DNA from 2 places in the Shewanella sp. 11B5 genome. Region 2 is predicted to be linked to the other one. Evidence: predicted binding sites of a transcription regulator. Region 2 holds the regulator's gene; the other holds the start of a gene.
What was found. Region 2 encodes LexA, which represses DNA repair genes until DNA is damaged. Its sites were predicted from a motif close to TACTGTATNNNNATACAGTA; they were not measured.
Positions count from the first base shown of each region.

Region 1: a site for LexA is predicted at 2,257-2,276, ahead of CXF78_RS05430 (DNA topoisomerase III). Genes of this name have one in related genera too.

Region 1 is NZ_PJAP01000287.1:4,209-10,931, reverse strand. It holds partial or broken gene msrA (peptide-methionine (S)-S-oxide reductase MsrA) at 1-77, opposite strand, end outside; gene CXF78_RS05430 (DNA topoisomerase III) at 248-2,209, opposite strand; gene CXF78_RS05425 (tRNA (adenine(22)-N(1))-methyltransferase) at 2,380-3,084, shown strand; gene purF (amidophosphoribosyltransferase) at 3,645-5,159, opposite strand; gene CXF78_RS05415 (CvpA family protein) at 5,194-5,682, opposite strand; gene CXF78_RS05410 (SPOR domain-containing protein) at 5,835-6,455, opposite strand; gene folC (bifunctional tetrahydrofolate synthase/dihydrofolate synthase) at 6,527-6,723, opposite strand, start outside.
Region 2 is NZ_PJAP01000357.1:267-7,844, reverse strand. It holds gene ctaD (cytochrome c oxidase subunit I) at 1-1,173, opposite strand, end outside; gene coxB (cytochrome c oxidase subunit II) at 1,183-2,769, opposite strand; gene CXF78_RS07805 (cell division inhibitor SulA) at 3,165-3,671, opposite strand; gene lexA (transcriptional repressor LexA) at 3,668-4,282, opposite strand; gene plsB (glycerol-3-phosphate 1-O-acyltransferase PlsB) at 4,547-6,970, shown strand; partial or broken gene CXF78_RS07790 (aromatic amino acid transport family protein) at 6,970-7,578, shown strand, end outside.

The DNA of each region.
Region 1 (6,723 bases), on a different contig from region 2:
GTTTTATCTGCGGTGGCGTTCGATGCATAAGACAATAAACTTGCTGCAAATATTGTTAACACTAGTGTGCTTTTCATAACACTCTCCTTTATTTTCCTAGATTATTAGTATGTTTGTCTCTAAATATCGACTATATGAACTTAATGGTTTAAAAGTTCACAATGACATTTACAAAGTTCCTAATTGTGAGTTTACACAGCTATATTCCCGAAATACCTAGGCTGTAATGCAAGTAACCCTTGCCAATTTAGCTTTTCGCTTTAGCCTTCTTTTTATACGATTTCTTAAAACTGCGTTTTGGTGCACTACTGGTAACACCTTGTAATGCTGATGGTAACTGGCTCGATGCTTGAGTGATTAGACCATCTAACTGGCTCAACAATGGCTGCATAAAGGCATCATACTTTAAACGTTTTTGGCTGATAGCATCGAGGCTGTTTTCCCATAATGCGGTCATGTCGGGTGTGGTTGCTGATTCGGGTAAACTGCGGATTAAGCCAACACCGACGGGCGTTGCCAATATTGATTTTCCTTGGCGAATTAAATAACCGCGCTTAAACAGCAATTCAATAATTCCTGCACGTGTGGCCTCTGTACCTAAGCCATCGGTTTCTTTAAGGATTTTTTTAATCTCACTGTTTGTTACGTAACGGCTAATGCCCGTCATCGCGCCTAATAATGTCGCGTCGGTAAAATGCTTCGGGGCTTGAGTCATTTTCTGTAGTAATTCACCACGCTGACAATGCAATATTTGCCCTTTAACCAGTGGCGGTAACGACTGTACCGCATCATCATTGTCGTCATCGCTGCTAGTTGAATTAGAACTAGCTTGATTTACTGTGGCAGTCCGCTTAAATAATTGCTTCCAACCTAATGCTTTATCCTGACGAGCCTTAGTGGTAAATAATCCACCGGCAATGGTCACTTCAACGGCGGTTTCTGCATAAATATAAGCGGGATAAAACTGGGCTAAATATTGCCTTGCCACGTGTTGATATAACTTAGCTTCGTTACTTGATAATGCCGCTAAATTAGCGACCTTTTCAGTTGGCACAATCGCATGGTGAGCATCTACTTTAGTGTCATCCCAGGCTTTAGATTTAAGTTTGCTATTAGGAGACTCACAACCTTCAATTAAGCCTGAAGCGCCTTTGAGCAAGGCATCCAATACTTTTGGTGCCAAAGCATGCTGCTCTTTAGGTAAATAGCGACTGTCTGAGCGCGGATAAGTAATCAATTTGTGACGCTCATACAAACTTTGGCAAGTATCCAGTACCTCTTTTGCCGATAACCCAAAACGTTTAGCAGCATCTATTTGCAGAGCCGATAAGCTGTAAGGTAATGGTGGGTTTTGGCGCTTATCTTTAGCTTCAATTTTAGTGACTTCCGCTGGTTTACCATTGATACGGGCAACGACATTTTCGGCTAAACCTTTAGCTAACACTCGGCCGTCTTCATCCATATAAGGTTGGCATGCTTCGCTAGGTTGCCATTTAGCGGTAAATGCTTGTTGTTGGTCGGTGAGTAAATGCGCTAAGACTTCATAGAAAGCTTTGGGTTTGAAATCGGCAATCTCATCATCGCGACGAACGACGAGCCCCAGCAAAGGTGTTTGAACTCTGCCAACCGACAACACGCCTTGATAACCCACTTTACGACCTTGAATCGTGTAGGCTCGGGTCATGTTCATGCCATATAGCCAGTCAGCACGGCTGCGGGCCAATGCAGAGGTCGATAATGGAATAAACTCTCGGTTACTGCGTAATTGCCCTAAAGCACGTTTTACCGCTTGTGGATTTAAGTCACTGATTAACAAACGTTGAACTTGACTGAGTTTGTCTCCTTTCACACCTAAATAAGAAATCACTTCATCGACCAGCAACTGCCCTTCACGATCCGGATCGCCAGCATTAATGATCGATGATGCTTGCTTGACCAATTTACGCAACACCGTAAGTTGATTGCGTGTTTTAGGTTTTGGCTGTAGTTTCCACGTTTGTGGCACGATGGGAAGATGTTCGAGTTTCCATGACTTAAATGCATCGTCATAGGCGTCCGGTTCGGCTTGTTCGAGCAAATGGCCAATACACCATGACACGCAATCACCATTAGCAGCAGTGATAAAGCCGTCACCTTTTTTATGTGGCTTTGGCAAAACATCGGCAATAGCACGACCTAAACTGGGTTTTTCAGCAATATATAAAATCATAATCCACTGTTGGGGCGCTAGCGTTCAAAAGATGAACCGCGCCACTTAACTGTATAAATTTACAGTACAGATTAGCGTTAAATACGCCAAGCTGCAAATATGAAATAATTAACCACTTTGTCACTTAAATCATTACAATGCGCAGGTTCACTTCCAAACTTGATAAATAGATGAAACTCGGCCACCGCTTAGCACATATCAACATGATGATCCCCAATGGTTACACTCATATTTGGGATTGCTGTTGCGACCATGGATTACTCGGCGCCGCGTTGCTAGACAGACATGCAGCCATGATCCATTTCGTCGACATTGTGCCAGCATTGATGCAGCAGTTAACCGCCAAGCTCGAATGTTTTTACCCACCGCAAAATCCACCAAAATGGCAAGTACACTGTAGTGATGTGTCAGCAATACCTTTGGATCAAGATGAGCATACGCCCTTGGTGATTATTGCCGGAGTGGGTGGAGATTTGATGATCGAGTTCGTTAACTCACTTTGCCAACAATATTCTGATCGCAGTATCGATTTTTTATTGTGTCCAGTTCACCATCAATATGAGTTACGCCAACAACTTATCAAACTTGATTGTGAATTAATTGATGAAAAACTGATTGAAGAAAACCGTCGTTTTTATGAAATTATCTACGTAACGCGTAGCAATTCATCATCACAAATAAATAGCGATAGTACTACGGCTAAAATTAGCGCTGTAGGCACTAAATTTTGGCAATGTAACAATGACCAAGAGCGCGATATTGCCAAGCGATATTTAAACAAAGTGCTGACCCACTACCAAAAAATAAACCTGTCGAACCCACAAAAAGCCTCACAAACGTTGCAAGATTATTTGGCGATTAAAGCACTTATATAACATCTGCAACGGACATTCTCCGACGAGTGCGCTACACCACTTTAAAAGCTGGATCCCGGCTCAAAAGCGTTACCGGGATGACGGTGCAGACAATATTGCTCGATGATCGTATTTGAAAGTGAGGCCTTAAGCACAATGCACTTATGATCGATGTTCATCGTTTGTGATCGCTTGCTCTATATCTATCGCTTGTTACCGCTTGTTATCAATCTTTATCGCTCTTATAGCGTCTAGCAGCGAAGCGACCTAGCCTCTAGGCATTTGCGCAGTATTCGCTTGCCATCGCTTGTTATCTATCTTTAACGCTCTTATAGCCTCTAGTTGCGAAGCGACCAAGTATCTAGGCATTTACGCAGCATTCGCTTGCCATCGCTTGTTATCTATCTTTATCGCCCTTATAGCCTCTAGTTGCGAAGCGACCTAGTATCTAGGCATTTTCGCAGCATTCGCTTGTCATCGTTTGATATCAATCTTTATCGTTTGTCATCGAGTTTTTAAAGCGGACATAAAAAAACCAGCATTTTCATGCTGGTTTTTATCACTCACAAACAGTGGTTAACTTATGGATGACACTCGTTGTGCATTTCTAAGTTAGTGCCAATGTCTTTTGAGCGATTGGCTTTGGCATCATCGTTACGTAACTGCGTTAAATGATCCAAGTAAGCTTGGTCAACGTCGCTGGTAATATAATGACCGTCGAACACTGATGTTTCAAAACGCTTAATCTCTGGGTTTTCCATTCTTACCGCTTCAATTAAGTCGCTTAAGTCTTGGAAAATAATGCCATCGGCACCAATGATTTTAGCAATTTCGTCTGCATCACGGCCATGAGCAATAAGCTCATTAGACGTTGGCATATCAATACCATACACATTCGGGAAACGGATTTCCGGTGCTGCTGATGCAAAGTATACTTTCTTTGCTCCGGCTTCACGCGCCATTTCAATGATCTGTTCAGACGTAGTACCACGTACAATCGAGTCATCAACCAATAATACGTTTTTACCTTTAAATTCGGTATTAATCGCATTCAGTTTACGACGTACTGATTTTTTACGCTCTAACTGACCAGGCATAATAAACGTACGACCAATATAACGATTTTTCACAAAACCTTGGCGGTACGGTAAATCCATGCAACGTGCAATTTCTAATGCGATATCGCACGAGGTTTCAGGAATAGGAATAACAACATCAATGTCGTGATCTTCCCATTCTTTCTTAATTTTTTCGCCTAATTTAGCGCCCATGTTTACACGGCTTGCATAAACAGACACTTTATCAATGCTCGAATCGGGACGTGCAAAATACACGAATTCGAAAATACATGGAGCATAGCTTGGATCTGCTGCACATTGACGGGTAAATAACTGGCCATCAAGAGAAATATAAACAGCTTCACCAGGTGCTACGTCACGCATCACTTCAAAACCAACAGCGTCTAAAGCAACACTTTCTGAAGCAACCATATACTCGGTACCCGTTGCGGTTTCGTGTTTACCCAATACCAAAGGACGAATACCAAATGGGTCACGAAATGCCACTAAACCTTGGCCAATAATCATCGCAACTACCGCATAAGCACCGCGCGTTTGCGCATGTACTTTAGCAACTGCGTCAAACACTTCGTCGGCACTTAAGGTTAAACTGCGCGTTTCTTGTAATTCATCGGCTAACAGATTTAACAAGATTTCAGAGTCTGAGGTAGTGTTAACATGACGACGTTTTGTGACTAGGCTAGCAGCCAGTTCAATCGTATTAGTCAAGTTACCGTTATGCGCTAACGAAATACCAAATGGCGAGTTAACATAAAACGGTTGTGCCTCTGATGCACTCGAGCTGCCAGCGGTAGGATAACGAACATGTCCAATGCCAGCATTGCCTTGTAAACGCTGCATATGTTTAGGTTCAAACACATCTTTGACTAAGCCGTTTGCTTTGCGTAAACGAAACGCATTCATGTCAACCGTCACAATACCTGCTGCGTCTTGACCACGATGTTGGAGCACAGTCAGCGCATCATAAATGGTCTGATTAACTGTTGATTTTCCTACTATTCCGACGATACCACACATGGGTAAGGTTCCTCACTGTAAGGTGTTTTTATGTTTATATTTTGGGTACAAAGCTTGAGGTATTTTCAAGGTAGTTAAAAAACCACTGAATAACCACGCCAAATTCAGGTACAAGAACAGAATCCTGCCACCATTTGGTGTCAGGGAATGCCGTAAAAGCATCCATAAAAAACAGTAATGCACTAACGATTAACGCGCCACGAATGGCACCAAAACACAGGCCTAAAACACGATCTGTGCCCGATAATCCGGTTTTAGCCACTAACTGGCCTAATAAATAATTAACGAGTGCCCCTAGGATCAGGGTAATGATAAAAAGAATGGCAATCGCCACACCGTTTCTGACTAACTCGTCCTGCATTTGGGTTAAATGAGCAGCAAGATCAAGATAAAACTGGCTAGCGATAAAGAAAGCGGCAAACCAAACCACAAGAGACATGGCTTCTTTGGCGAATCCGCGGATCAAACTAATAATAGTTGATAACCCGATGACAATAATTATTGCGTAATCAATCCAAACCATGGAGATGGTGATCCGGTATAGGGTTCAAGACGGCGGGATTCTAACAGAGACAGAGATGTTTCTCACCTCTGATTGCACAAATTATTCTTGCGTGATTAAGAACAATCAAATTGTAAATATTAATCACGCACGCAAAACACCGTCTGAAGAGGTTATTGTTCTTGTGGATTATAGGCTACGATTTTGCCTTTTAATCCGGTTAATTTGAATATAGGTTGCTGACGAGCTTTAAGTTTTTCTTCTGAGACTTCAGGGCCTACAAACACTCTGGTAAGTTTCCCTTCTACGGGAATTTTAGGCAGTGTATAAGCGTTAAACCCTGCTTTACGCAGTTGTGCTATCAATGCTTTTACGTTGGTAATATTGTTAAAGCCGCCTAACTGCAATGTAAACCCAGCAGTAATGGGTGATTTCACTTTATTAACAACCTGGGGTTCAGGCTTTTTAACTGCCACTGTAACTGGAGCAGGAGTTGGCTGCTTAACAGCTTGTCTCGATTCTTTTTTCGGTTCAGCTTCTCCTAATGCAACGATATCATTACTGAGATCTTGTGGCTCAGCAATCGTTAACACTTGGAATTCTTCCGCTGGTTCAGCGTTATTGTCAGAATTGACTTTATTTGAAGCACTTGACTGAGCTGGACGTAAAGGAATTTCAGTAAACTCCTCAACCACCTGCGTTTTTTTACCGTCTAACAAATCGGGTAAAAAAATCACACCTAAGGCCACTAATACGATGGTACCCACCAAACGATTTTGAAATTGACGATTCAAAGCTAATTCCCTTTTTTAACCAAATGACGTTAATGATGGCTAGCACAACCGACGTCTGACATAAATAGTGTTTATAAAGATTTAAAGCCAGCTACAGTATAAAAAGAACCGAAGACAATAACCACATCATCTGCATTGACTGTAGCTTGTATGGCTTGCCATGCGCTAGCGATATCAGCAAACTCGCTAACATGCTCACGGCTACTGTCATTGGGCAATGCTTGACGCAATGCTTGCGCTGATGCGCCACGTGGATTATCTAAACTCA
Region 2 (7,578 bases):
GACAAAGTAAGTGTCGTGGTATTGGAAGTCCGCAGGGGTAATTGCCAGCATCAAACCCGAAAAGCCACCAATGGTGAACAGGATAATGAATGCCACAGCAAACAGCATTGGGGTTTCAAATGTCATAGAACCACGCCACATTGTTGCGACCCAATTAAACACTTTCACCCCGGTTGGAATGGCAATCAACATGGTGCAATACATGAAAAACAATTCGGCAAAAACAGGCATACCAGTGGTAAACATGTGATGTGCCCATACCAAAAATGACAGAATGGCAATACTGGCAGTGGCGTAAACCATTGAGGAATAACCAAACAGCTTTTTACGGCTAAAGGTTGGTACTATCGCGGAGATAATACCGAAGGACGGTAAAATCATGATGTAAACTTCGGGATGACCAAAGAACCAGAAAATATGCTGGAACATCACCGGATCGCCACCACCTGCTGCATCAAAAAAGCTAGTACCAAAAAACTTATCGGTTAATACCATGGTGACCGCACCTGCGAGCACTGGCATTACCGCAATCAGTAAAAATGCGGTAATAAGCCAGGTCCACACAAATAAAGGTAACTTCATCCATGTCATGCCAGGAGCTCGCAAGTTTACAATGGTTACAATGACGTTAATTGCGCCCATTATCGAACTTATTCCCATTATGTGAATGGAGAAAACAAATAGGGCGGTACTGTCAGGGCTATAGGTGGTTGAGAGCGGGGCGTAGAATGTCCAACCAAAGTTAGGACCGCCGCCTTCCATAAATAGCGAACCTAATAACATGGCAAAGGCGAAGGGTAAAATCCAAAAGCTCCAGTTGTTCATTCGCGGTAGTGCCATATCTGGCGCACCAATCATCATTGGAATTAACCAGTTAGCTAATCCGGTAAAAGCGGGCATCACCGCCCCAAATACCATGATGAGACCATGAACTGTGGTCATCTGATTAAAAAAGTTAGGCTCTACTAGCTGTAATCCAGGCTGAAACAATTCAGCTCGAATGACCATTGCCATGGCGCCGCCAGTAAGAAACATAATGAAACTAAACCATAAATATAGCGATCCAATATCTTTATGGTTAGTGGTGAGTAGCCAGCGCATTAGCCCCTTCGGAGCCCCGTGATGATGATCATCATGAGCGGTAGCCAGTGTATCGTGCGTTGTTGTGCTCATTGTTTTCCCCTACTGTCCATGGCTAGCGACATCGGCAGGTTGCACCGCCTCGCCAGAATTATTGCCCCACGCATTGCGCTCATACGTAATCACCGCCGCCATCTTGCGAGGGCTAAGTTGACCACTAAATGCCTGCATTGCGGTTCCTGGTTTACCGTGCATAACGATATCGATATGTCCGCTAACAGGTCCGGTAACAACAGGGCTGCCAATAAGTGAAGGGAAAGCGCCAGGTAAACCTGCGCCAGTGGCTTGGTGACACGCAGCACATGTCGTAGCATAAACCTGCTCACCTTCAGCAATTAATTGCTCCAAGGTTAAAGTGGGCAGATCCTCTGGTACAACAGCTTCTGCTACGGCTTCGACAGCTTGATTGGCTTTTGCGGTAACCGCATCGGTAATGTCAGTTGTCGTTGCTGCAATAGTATTTGCTGCATCGGTTACTGCTTTACTTGGTTCGGTGCTTGCCTCGTTACTGCCTAAAAAGTTGCCTATATCAGCAGCTTGAACTACATCACCGCTATTATTGCCCCAGGCATTACGCTCAAAGGTAATTACTGCGGCAATTTCTTGGGCGCTAAGTTGTTTTGCAAAGGCTTGCATTGCGGTTCCTGGTTTACCGTTTAAGACGATATTCAGGTGATCTTCAACAGGCCCTTTTATGATAGGGCTGCCAATTAATGATGGGAATACACCAGGAAGACCCGCGCCATTGGGTTGATGACAAGCGGCGCACCTAGCAATATAGATTTGCTCACCTTGTGAGGTTAGCTCCTCAAGAGACAAGGTTTTAGACATTGATGCCGCAGCGGCTGCAGCAGCATTGCTTGCTAGTTGTTTTTGCTCCACTAACCAATTATCAAAATCGGCCTCCGATAATGCTTGCACCACAATCGGCATGAAACCATGGTCTTTACCGCATAATTCGGCACATTGGCCGCGGTAAATACCGGGTTTATCAATGCGGGTCCACGATTCGTTAATAAAGCCTGGATTGGCATCTTTTTTAACGGCAAACGCCGGCACCCACCATGAATGAATAACATCATCAGATGTCATCAAGAAGCGCACTTTTTGATTAATTGGCAGTACTAATGGCTTATCGACTTCGAGGAGGTAATGTTCTCCTTTGGCCTCACTGCCATCAATTTGAGCTCTGGGGGTGGATAATGTGCTGTAAAATTCGATGTCTTTATCAAAATAGCTGTAATGCCACTTCCACTGCGACCCAGTAATTTTTATGGTGAGATCAGCATCACTGGGATCTTCCATAGCAATCAAGGTTTTGGTGGCTGGAATAGCCATGCCGATTAAGATGATGAAAGGGATGACGGTCCAAGCAATTTCCACTTTGGTACTTTCGTGAAAATTGGCCGCGACAGCGCCTTTTGATTTGCGGTGATAAATCATTGAGTAAATCATGATCCCAAACACCACTAACCCAATTACACAACAGATATAAAGAATTGTCATATGGAGGTCGTAAACCTTGCCACTGATATCTGTCACGCCTTGAGTCATGTTGAGGGGCATTTCTGTTGCCCCAAGCGGAAGTGCTACAAACACAACCAGTAAACAATACAACCATTGCTTCACAAGACTACTCCTCTGCTAATTGCAAATAGCAACTACAAAGAAGAGTCACACAGTAATTCTCTGCTCTATGCAAACTCTTCGGTTCCCGAAAAAAGTTTGATGACCTCAAAGTACTTTGGTGGCTGTAAACAGACGGTCTACGGTTTTATTGTTAGCTGTGCACCACGCTTGTACCTACGACTGAACTTATCAATTTTGATTTGGATCATTTGTCTGAAAGTAATCTTGATTACTGTCATTCACGTCCAATTAAAGATAAAAAATGTTTCATCCTTGTTAACCACATTACTTGTAGATTAAACATTGATCAAGATCACTTTGTTGGCTAATAGGCTGAAAAAAGATGAAAAAAAACCCTGAATTCAATACAGGGCTTGGTAATGAAGGGTTCGTGCTTAGTGAAATGAGCAAAAATTACTTGTTCCATTTGTTAAAGTAGGGCTAACAAGTTGATGTTTGTGAGGTAAGTGAGCATTCACATCTTCAATTACCACCCCTAATGCACGTGCACTTTTAGCAACAATTTCTAAACGGCGACTATCACGAGCATCAAGTGAGCTTGTCCAAGTCACTACTGCGCTCGATGTACCGCTAGTGAGCGCTTTCTCCATGGCCCATAATGTTTCGACTTCATCTTTGGTGTGCACCAGTAAAATGCGATCCATTCTTACACCAGCACTTGCCAGCATATGTTTATAGCCAATATGGGGCGGGCTAATTAATACAATCCATCTGCCTTGCTGGCTCAATATCGCTAACTGGCTGCACAATTGGCTCAGTTCAGCTTCACCTTGAGTGACAGTTTTTAATGTTTGAATGGTTTGGGTGCCATGCAGTTCTGTTTCAGTTAAATCTACCCATAAGCCCGGGTGGCGTGGCGCGATGCCCATTAGTTTGTTCATAACCAATCTCCATTACGGATAACGCCAACGGCAAGCCCTTCGATAGTTAGGCTTTGGCAACTTAAATCTACTTTTATCGGATTGTAATCTTCATTTTCGGCATGCAGATAAATCACATTACCTTTTTGTTCAAATCGTTTTACGGTGACGTCATCATCAACACGTGCCACAACAACCTGGCCATTACGTGCTTGCTGCATTTTGTGTACAGCGAGTAAGTCGCCTTCTAAAATTCCGATGTTTTTCATGCTGTCACCACGCACTCGCAGCAAAAAATCTGCGGCGGGCTTAAACATGTTTGGATCGACTTGATAGTATTGCTCTACATGCTCTTGAGCCAAAATTGGTTCACCAGCAGCAACCTGCCCAATCAGTGGCAGACCGGTTTCAACCTGTTCTTCATGAGGTAAACGAATGCCTCTTGAGGTACCAGGCATGATCTCGATAAAGCCTTTTTTGGCTAATGCTTTTAAATGCTCTTCGGCGGCATTAGCACTTTTAAAGCCAAGACGATTCGCAATTTCAGCACGAGTGGGTGGCATACCTGTTTCGGCGATATTGTTTTTAATTAAGTCTAAAATTTCTGCTTGGCGCGGCGTTAACGGTCTCATGATGATTCCTGTCTTTTTATACAGTGACTGTCATTATATACAGTGTTTATGTTCGCGCAAGTATTAACCAACTATTTTTTGTATTTTGTTGATTAAGTATCACTCAACAATATGTTTTAGTTAACTATTACTAATGTTCTGTCTTATGTTATTTCTGATAGTGAGAGCTTAAGCGTAAAGATAGATCGGTCTGATAGTGTAAGCAGGGTGGTTTCTGGTATCCTATACATCAATATTACAGTGGCTTATGTTGCGAAAATAACCATGTCAAAACCAGATTCAATATTTTTACGAGCATTAAGATGGATTCAAAAGTGGATGGTACAGACCATTGTGGTCCCTCACGATCCTTTTGATGACCTCAATATAGATCCAACTAAACCTTTGGTTTATTTAATGAAAACGGAATCTATTAGCGATATTGCTGCGTTGAGCGAAATCACCGAGGGCTTTGGTCTGCCCAGTCCTTATGAGCCATTACAGCTTGATGGCTTAACCGTGCCTCGTGTGGTCTGTTTAGAGGGCCGCAAACCACTATTTGGTAAACGTGAAAGTGGTGACAAATTCCTTAATTATTTTACCAGCTTATTGTCTCTTCACAGTGAGAGTCCTGAATTAGATATACAGTTGGTTCCTGTTTGCCTTTATTGGGGACGTACACCCGGTAAAGAAGAAGACAGCATGAAAGCTGCAGTATTTGAACGTGAAAACCCTACGTGGTTACGTAAATGGTTAATGATTTTATTTTTAGGACGCCATAATTTCGTCCAGTTTTCTAATGCACTATCGCTTCGTCATATGGCCGATGAACATGGTACTGATAAAAGAATTGCTCACAAATTAACCCGAGTCGCCCGAGTGCATTTCCGCCGTCAACGCAAAGTGATGACAGGGCCACAATTACCTAATCGACAAGCGTTGTTTGCCTCTTTATTAAAATCAGAATCTATCAAAAAAGCCATTGAAGAAGAGTCTGCGAATAAGAAAGTAACGGTCGAGAAAGCGCGTGAAACCGCCATTGAATACCTTGATGAAATTGCCGCCGACTATTCTGACAGTTTGGTGCGTATTGCCGAACGTTTCCTGACTTGGTTATGGAACAAATTATACAGTGGTATCAATATCAAAGGTGCCGAACAAGTAAGACAGTTACATCATGATGGCCATGAAATTGTTTACGTTCCATGCCATCGTAGTCATATGGATTACTTGCTACTGTCGTATATTTTGTATTATCAGGGCATGGTTCCGCCGCACATTGCTGCCGGTATTAACCTTAATTTTTGGCCAGCAGGGCCGATGTTCCGCCGTGGTGGTGCATTCTTTATCCGTCGTAGTTTTAATGGTAATAAACTTTATACCGCAGTATTTCGTGAATATTTAGATCAGTTATTTGCTAAGGGTTATGCGGTCGAGTATTTCACTGAAGGCGGCCGTTCGCGTACCGGACGTTTGTTAGCGCCTAAAACCGGTATGTTGGCTATGACAATTAATAGTGTGCTACGTGGGATAGAGCGCCCAGTGACCTTAGTACCCGTGTATTTAGGTTATGACCATGTGATGGAAGTGGCGACGTATCACAAAGAATTAAGCGGTAAGAAAAAGAAAAAAGAATCAGTTTGGCAGGTATTTGGTGCTATTCGTAAGTTAGGCAATTTTGGCCAAGGTTATGTGAATTTTGGTGAGCCGATTAATTTACAACAGTTCTTAAATCAGCAGGCGCCAGAGTGGCGTGATGAGCTAGCTAAAGATCCTGATCAAAAACCTTCTTGGTTTACGCCATCAGTTAATTTATTAGCTAACCGTGTAATGACTAATATCAATGGCGCTGCCGCAGCCAGCTCAGTAACATTGACCAGTTTAGTGTTACTAGCGTCAGAGCAAAATGCGTTAGAAAGAAGCCAGTTAGAGCGTCAGCTTGATTTGTATTTAGCCTTACTTAAAACAGTGCCTTATACCGAATACGCCTCAGTGGCAGAAGGTAATGGCAAGTCAATTGTTGATCATTGTTTGTCGTTAAATAAGTTTGTCAGTACCAAAGATCTTATTGGCGAAATCATTTCTGTTGATGAAAAAATTGCCATCACCATGAGTTATTACCGTAACAATATTATTCACTTAATGGCGCTTCCGTCATTAATTGCCAGTTGTTTAGTGCATTATGATGTGTGCGACCGTCAGCGAATTCATGCCATTGTAATGGACTTTTATCCATTGCTTAAAGCTGAACTCTTTATGGGCATTGATGATGTGCCTAAACATGTAGATTGCATTTTAGATTTCATGCTTGAACAAGGTTTACTGACAGGTAGCGATCAATTTGAGATAACGCCTCGTCATATTACCCAAGTGTTATTGTTAGCCGAAACTATCAGTGAAACGTTGCAACGTTATGCGATTATTTTTAATTTACTGGCAATAAAACCTGATCTTGAGCGCTCAGAACTGGAACGCGATAGCCATTTGTTAGCCCAACGATTAGGCGCGCTGCACGGTATTACTGCACCAGAATTTTATGACAAAAAATTATATAACACCCTGAGTGTGAAATTGAAAGAATTGGGCTATTTATGCAGCGACGAACATCGTGCTGAAGTGATCAGAATTCGTGATAACGCTAATAAATTACTCAGCTCTTTAGTAAGACAAACCATTGTTGATAGTGTGGAAGCGGAGCACGGACAATAATGGCTAATCATATGAATGCTGCCAAGCATCGAACCAGCGGTAAATCTGTATTGGGTGGGGCGATGATTATTGCCGGAACCACTGTGGGTGCAGGCATGTTTTCGTTACCCGTTGTTGGTGCTGGAATGTGGTTTGGCTATTCTATCGCGATGTTACTCGGCGTTTGGTTTTGCATGCTAATGTCGGGTTTATTGTTATTAGAAGCCAATTTGCATTTTGAACCAGGTGACAGTTTTGACACCTTAACTCGGGTGACTCTGGGGCAGTTCTGGCGGGTGATTAACGGCGTTTCGATTGCGTTTGTGTTATATATTTTAACCTATGCTTACATCAGCGGTGGTGGTTCGATTGTGAATCACAGTCTGTCTGCATTGGGCGTAAGCCTACCGCAGAGCGTAGCCGGATTAGTGTTTGCGGTAGTGTTGGCTCTGGTGGTATTTATTAGTACTAAAGCGGTCGACCGTATCACCACAATCATGCTTGGCGGCATGGTGATTACTTTCTTTTTGGCTATTGGTAACTTATTAATCGATATCGATACCATAAAGCTAGTGTCGCCTGATGGTGAATCGCGTTACCTGCCTTATTTACTTGCCGCGATTCCATTT